One region of the Phosphitispora fastidiosa genome, then DNA from elsewhere that is predicted to be linked to it. Evidence: riboswitches for the same ligand, from Rfam matches in the RefSeq annotation. Region 1 holds a riboswitch; each other region holds the start of a gene.
The links. A riboswitch is a leader RNA that binds a small molecule or an ion and turns the genes downstream of it on or off. The one in region 1 is predicted to bind cyclic di-GMP.
Positions count from the first base shown of each region.

Region 2: linked by a shared signal. The riboswitch ahead of Ga0451573_RS02530 (DNRLRE domain-containing protein) and the one ahead of Ga0451573_RS08220 (HD-GYP domain-containing protein) in region 1 are both predicted to bind cyclic di-GMP.
Region 3: linked by a shared signal. The riboswitch ahead of Ga0451573_RS00135 (aspartyl-phosphate phosphatase Spo0E family protein) and the one ahead of Ga0451573_RS08220 (HD-GYP domain-containing protein) in region 1 are both predicted to bind cyclic di-GMP.

Region 1 is NZ_JAHHUL010000006.1:162,296-164,560, forward strand. Features, by position in the region: gene Ga0451573_RS08210 (cell division protein FtsA) at 1-691, shown strand, start outside; gene Ga0451573_RS08215 (aspartyl-phosphate phosphatase Spo0E family protein) at 840-1,037, shown strand; cyclic di-GMP riboswitch class I at 1,142-1,224, shown strand; gene Ga0451573_RS08220 (HD-GYP domain-containing protein) at 1,319-2,265, shown strand, end outside.
Region 2 is NZ_JAHHUL010000002.1:22,012-24,276, forward strand. Features, by position in the region: gene Ga0451573_RS02530 (DNRLRE domain-containing protein) at 1-1,039, opposite strand, end outside; cyclic di-GMP riboswitch class I at 1,124-1,234, opposite strand; gene Ga0451573_RS02535 (anti-sigma factor family protein) at 1,584-1,889, opposite strand; gene ftsZ (cell division protein FtsZ) at 1,911-2,265, opposite strand, start outside.
Region 3 is NZ_JAHHUL010000001.1:21,749-24,013, reverse strand. Features, by position in the region: gene feoB (ferrous iron transport protein B) at 1-396, opposite strand, end outside; gene Ga0451573_RS00140 (FeoA family protein) at 432-653, opposite strand; gene Ga0451573_RS00135 (aspartyl-phosphate phosphatase Spo0E family protein) at 848-1,006, opposite strand; cyclic di-GMP riboswitch class I at 1,099-1,184, opposite strand; gene Ga0451573_RS00130 (VWA domain-containing protein) at 1,281-2,265, opposite strand, start outside.

The DNA.
Region 1 (2,265 bases):
TGCTTTGAATATTTCTGTTAACAGCGAACCTTTTGTGATTAACCCGGTGATTACTATGAACGGTAAACCTGCGGCCTACCACGAAGAGCTCGTGGATAATGCCAGGGTAGTCCATTATTTACCCAGGACTGTGACAGAGGTCCTGGAAATAGCGGGCTGTGCTGATTCCGGTGACGATTGCTACATATATATTAACGAGCGTTTGGTTGATTCCATGGCTGAAGTTAATGACGGGGATGACATAATCCTGGAAAGGGCTGCTGAACCAATACCGACCGGTGAACCAATGCCAAACGTTGAGCCTGTTCCAGGAGATGATACCGGCGATATCCAAACTGAGCCGGATACTGCGGCAGAGCCAATGAAAGCGGCGGAGCTTGCAGAGCATGCAGAGACGGCAGAGCATGCAGAGACAGTAGAGTATGCAGAGACAGTAGAGCATGCAGAGACAGTAGATCCGGCAGGTGAGGACGAATCTAATGTCCCCAGGTTTACTATTGTCACGGTTAATAATGAAACGGTAGAAATTCCTGGGGTGGATGCTATTCTTACAGATGTACTGACACGGACCAATCTTCAGTTAATACCTCCCGAAACCGGAATGAGACTTGAACTAAAAGTTAACGGGAGCTCCGCTGAATTTACAACGCCACTTAAAGATGGTGACAATGTATTATTAGAATGGAAATAATAATATTTTGGAAAAAAAATTTCGATTTGACGGTATTCGACATTTTCTCTGAAGGATATTTGCAATAATTCCTAGAAGAAAACATAAAAAAAACACAGTTTGGGACAGATTAACAATCCAACCACAATAAAGTGTGGGAGAGATGAAAATGTGGACAAACCGTCGGGAATTCCGGAAAAAGATCCGGGAAAAACAGAGAGAAATGTACAGTTTGGTAAAGAATAAGGGTCTAAATGACCCGGATGTGTACAACAAGAGCTGTGAAATTGACTGTTTGATAGTAGAGTATATGAAAAGATATAACTGTTTTATCAGTACAACATTATTTAATAATTATTATAATTAGGGCTTTTGATACAGTTGCTCAATTGGGATTAATATTTCTTTACCGGACACCCTGTTTACATTGGCTTGTAACGTATAAATATAATAAGCTAACCGCATATTTTTTTACCGTAAAGGCAAACCTACCGAAAGTTAGGGACGCAAAGCCATGGGTCTAAAGCTTTTGCTATGACAGCCAGGCTGCCGAAAAACTGATCCGTCTGCTTTTCCGGCAAGCAAGGCGGAATTTTTATTTCCTAAAATGACGAAAGTGACGAAAATGACAGGAGAGGGGGCAGGTCTATGCGCAAAATATCTGTAAGCAAGCTGCAGTCAGGGATGATTTTGGGGAAAAGTCTTTATTCAGCCAATGGGAGCGTCTTGCTTTCTGCCGGGAGTGAACTTAACCCTGCATATGCCAAAAGGCTGCAGGCCCTGGGTTACCCGACAATCATTATTATTGACGGTTTTTGCCGGGACATCGAGTTCCCCGATGTAGTTTCTGACAGTACAAGATTAGACGGGATTATAACATTGCGAAGGGTTTTTGAAGAGGCTAAAAAGTACCAAAAGGTAGATACCAAACTGATTAAGGATCTGGTAAACAGGCTGGCAGACGAGGTTCTGCAGAACAGGCAGCTGCTTTTTGAATTTTGTGATATCCGCTCTTATGACAGTTACCTGTATGCCCACTGCCTGAATGTATGTATCCTGTCACTGCGCATCGGTCTGGCCTTAAACTATAACGAGGTTCAGTTGCGGGACCTGGGAGTGGGGGCAGTTATGCACGATATCGGGTCCATGTATGTTGATCCCAAGGTGGTGGAAAAACCGGGCCGGCTTTCGCCCGAAGAATTCAGTCAAATGCAGCAGCACAGCATCAAAGGTTTTAACCTCCTGAGAGACCAGAAAGATGTTAACCTGCTGGCAGCACATGTTGCTTTTCAGCATCATGAACGCATAGATGGTACTGGTTACCCGAGAGCCCTAAAGAATACTGACATCTGTGAATTTGCCAGGATTGCAGCCATTGCTGACCTGTTTGATGCCCTTACCAGTGAGCGGAAACACCGGAAGGCTTACAGCACCTGTGAGGCTATAGAACTGATGAATGAAGAAGCAGGGCTGAAAATAGACAGCTCATTAATGGAGCTTTTTCTGCAAAATGTCGCCCGGTATGCTGCCGGTTCTTTGGTGGAGCTTAGCTCGGGTGAGATAGGGCTTGTTGTATGCAATAGGCGCATTCACCC
Region 2 (2,265 bases), on a different contig from region 1:
CAGGATAAGCCCTGTCCGGGGCAGTGAGCCATTCGGGGTCGGCTGTCACGGTGAGCACCGTTTCGCCAAACAGGCCGTATTTACGACTTATTTCTGCAGTTACGGCCTGAGAGCGTTCGCCCCTGGCATCATACATGTATGGTGTGGGCATGTTCCAGATAACATCACCTGTACCGGGGTCGGTGAAATCGATAGAGCCATCGTCCCGCATGCTGTAGTCCAGGTGCCTTATATCAAGGGCAAACTTAAACTCAGACGGGGCCTCCGGGTCATTAAGGATGATTTCCTCCTTCAGGGTTTTCCCGTCAATAATGTACCTGAGGTCGGTATGGTCTGTTATGCCGCGGTAGATTAAGGTATTCTGTACAGCCCTGGCCGGACTTTCTTTACTGCCCAGAAGGCGCCAGGCAATGGCATGCTCCTTCTGCTGTATCTCTCCCAGCTTCTGTTCCCCCGGCTTCCCCCAGAACATCTCCCGGGAGGCTGTACCGGACGTTTCACGGACCGTTTCACCGGCCTTTTCACGGGACTTAACCCATGAATTCTCAGAAAAGCGCACTTTAAGGCTGTTGGCCCGGTTTTCAAAGGCATAGCCTTTTTCCGGTGACTCCACCAGGGTATTATCTATGTCTGCCAGCCCGTTGTTTTCATCCCTGTAATGGACCGGTTCCTGGTAGACCTCAGTCCTGTATTCACTGTCACTGATTTTGAAGGTTTTGGAGTACTCAGTTCTTTTCTCCCTGACCTCATTTCTGCTTTTGGCCTCCAGGACCGCCGGGTTTCTGGGCTTTTTGGGCCCTGCAGTCTCGGGCAGGACATTTTTGTCCCTGCCCGGCTCGTTTTTCTCAGGCCCGGTGTCATAGACCGTGTCATCAACCTTCTTGGCCGCTGCCGGGCGCAGGAACCCTTCAAAACCTCCCAGGGTCCATTCCTGCACAGCCAGCCTGATTACCCCGTCCAGGGCCCCCATGTTCAGGGCCAGGGCCAGAACAACAGCCAGGACCTTAATCCACAACTGCTTTTTAAATGTTTTTCTCATTCATCATTCCTCCTTCGCAGACGCAAAAAACACCTACCCGATAAGATAGGCGCTTCTACTGTAATGTAATATAGCAAATTCTGCTTCGGCAGCCCGGCTGTCATAGCATATCACGGTTAATAAAAGTCGGTCGCGATATGCTTTAGACCCGTGGCTTTGCGCCCCCGCCTTTCGGCGGGTTTGCCTTTATCGGGGAATTGAATCTTGTTTATTCTGGATCTTGTTTATTCTGGATCTTGTTTATTCTGGATTTTGTTTATTTTATGCTCCTTTTTACATTTTACCACCTTTTTTTACATTTTCCGGCAAAAGGGTCTGAAATGCGGTTTTCGGGGTCTAAAATGCGGTTTTGGGGGTATGAAATGTAGTCTGCCCCTATTCAATTATTGATTCCTCTTTCTCAATTGATAAAACAACAGAAACCCGGAGCAAGGTCAAAGACATAAAAAAATATACTTTCTATACGTTGAAAAAGCTGCCGGCTTATACTAAGCCGGCAGCTTTATATTACTATAAGACTCTGTATTACTAAGAATCTACTTTTCTAAAAGAAATCGAAAAGTTGTCCTTTAAGCTGAACTGAAATAAGCGCCATGACCAAAATGAACGTGAAAATAGCCCCCACAAAGAAAAACCTTTTAAAGCCCCCGGAGGGCATTAACAAGTACCAGAAAAGGCCTGAAGCCTTTTCTTCTTTTTCCTTTGCCGCTTCCCTGGCCTTCATTTTAGCAAAACTCTGGGCACATGAAGGACATTCATCCAGGTGTTTTTCCATCTCTTGCCTGAGATCCTCTGACAGCTTATCATCAATCAGGTCGAACATCAGGTATCTACACTCATGACAATTCAAGAAACCTACCTCCTGTGCCCCTTATTTCCTGCGCAGAAATGCCGGAATATCAAGGTCATCAGTCGCAAATGGTTTTATGTCCAGTTCGGAATTAATTTCCTTGCGGTTAAACTTTTGGTCAAAACCCGTAGCTATAACGGTTACCCGGACTTCATCTTCCATCGACTCATCAATCACCGCGCCAAAGATAATATTTGCCTCGGGATCAGCAGCCTGGGCTATAATTTCGGCAGCCTCATTGACTTCAAAGAGCGCCAGACTGGAACCGCCGGTGATGTTCAGCAGCACACCCCGGGCTCCTTCGATTGAGGTCTCCAAAAGCGGGCTGGAAATAGCTGACTCAGCCGCCTCTGAGGCTCTTTTTTCACCTGAAGCA
Region 3 (2,265 bases), on a different contig from region 1:
TCCCTGTTTCTCTGCTTCGTCAAGCATATTCAGGGCAACTACCACTGGGACACCTGTATCTATTATCTGTTGGGTCAGGAAAAGATCCCGTTCCAGGTGGACTGCATCTACGATATCGATTACAACATCAGCCTCAAGGATAATATCCCGGGCAATTCTTTCCTCATCATTAAATGATGAGATGCCATAAACTCCAGGAGTGTCAATGATAACATCATTTCCGTATCTTCCGTGGGAAATCTCAAGAGTTGTGCCAGGGTAGTTGGATACATCAACATATAATCCTGTCAGAGCATTGAAAAATACTGATTTACCAACATTGGGATTACCGGCTAAAACGATTTTTCTTGAATCTGGCGGAATATTAATTTTAACACCGCTATCATGACAATGCATAATATTTCAAATCTCCTTTGCTGTCACATAATATGTCAACTGATAAGTTCCACTGCAATCTGTCGTGCCAGCCTCCTGCCGATGGCAATTTCCTGGTTGTTCTTCTGCACCACAACCGGACCTGCAGGCACAACTTCAGCACAACAAACGATCTCCCCTTCAGAAATCCCGAACCTGATTGCCTGTGCTCTGATATCACTATTGCCGATACCGGTAATTCTTACCTTATGTCCCTTTTTACATTTATCCAGGTTCATACTCCGTTCCCCCCATTTTTTAATATGATGTTTTCTACTGATAATTACTTTTTACTGAGAAGCATTTTTCACTGAGAAGTATTTTCCACTGAGAAGTATTCTCATTTCCAAGTATAGATTATGATTAGCTAATAGTCAATATGTTTATAATAAAACTTCTGTTGATTTTGCAAAAAAAAATAGGCCTGATTGGCCTATCCCTTGGAATCACCAAGTTTCATGAATTGCACGATCATATTGTCAATAATGCAACTCTGCTGATAAATTTCGGGGTCACTTAAAATGTTGTTTTTTTCTTCCGCCAAGGTATTGAGTTCCCGCTGCATTTTTTCGATCTCCTGCACAAGATCCACTAAGGACTCCTCCTTCCCCTTTGCCGCCACCTATCAAAACATAAATTAACCGGTATCGATCATCAGATACCGGACCAAAGGTGAAGCAGCACTTCGGTAACCCGGCTGTCATAGCTTTTGTAGCTTTAGACCCGCAGTTTTGCGCCCCCAGTTTTCACTGGTTTTGCCATTTCGATACTCATATTAAATTTTATCGCTTTACATATAAAATTATACCAGAAGATTTCCAATTGTTGTGTCGTAATGTGTCGATAGACTCGAAAAATATTTCACATTATATAATTTTTCTGGCTACCCTGTCTAATTGCTCCAAATTCCGGCATTCGAATACCTGGTCACACAATCCTCCGTAAAGTGATATCAGGCTGTCTTCCTTGTCCCAGCTTTCAACAGGTTCCGGGTTCAGCCAGATAGTTTTTCTGACTTCCTGACACATATTCCGGAAGCAGTCTGCATGATCCCTGTGATAATTGTTGCGGGCATCCCCGATAATAACCAGAGTAGTCTTTTTATTAAGAATCTCAAGATACTTCTCATTAAAATCAATAAACATCTGGCCATAATCAGAGAATGCTGTTTTGGAGAATCTGGCCAGATTATAGATGTCTTTAATCCCATCTTCAATTTCTCTGTTCTGAAAATATCCGGTTACTTCGTCAGGAGTATCCACAAAAACAAATGACCTCACATGAAGATACCTGCTCTGAATGGAATAGACAAGCTGGAGGATAAACTCACTGAATATTTTCACTGAACCTGACAGGTCAAAGAGGACAACAAATTCCGGCCTTGTAGGATAGTGGTCGCGATAGGCAGGCTTTATTGGTACACCTCCATATGACATTGATCTTCTGATAGTCCCGGCCAGGTCAATCCGTCCCCTTTTTGACCGTTTTTGTCGAAACGACACTCTTGAGGCTAATTTATGCGCTATTTTACTTATTTTTTTTCTTATTTCTGCTGTCTGTTGGGAAGAAAGTCTGTAAAAATCCAGCTGATTAATATTTTCTCTGATTAAAACTGTTTCCAGCGCATCTGAGCCAAGTTCAATGATTAATTTTTTTTCCAGCTCCAGGTAAAGCATATCTTCAAGGTTTTTTAAGCGTTCCTGCCAAACCAACCAGGTTTTTTCATCCAGTTCACTCGCTGTATTTTCCAGTTTATATATGCCCATGTTCCATTCCAGAAATACTTTAACCTGTCTGATGGCATTTTTCATGTCCTCCAGGTCGTCTTCTTCCAGCCTGCCGAGGCCTGCA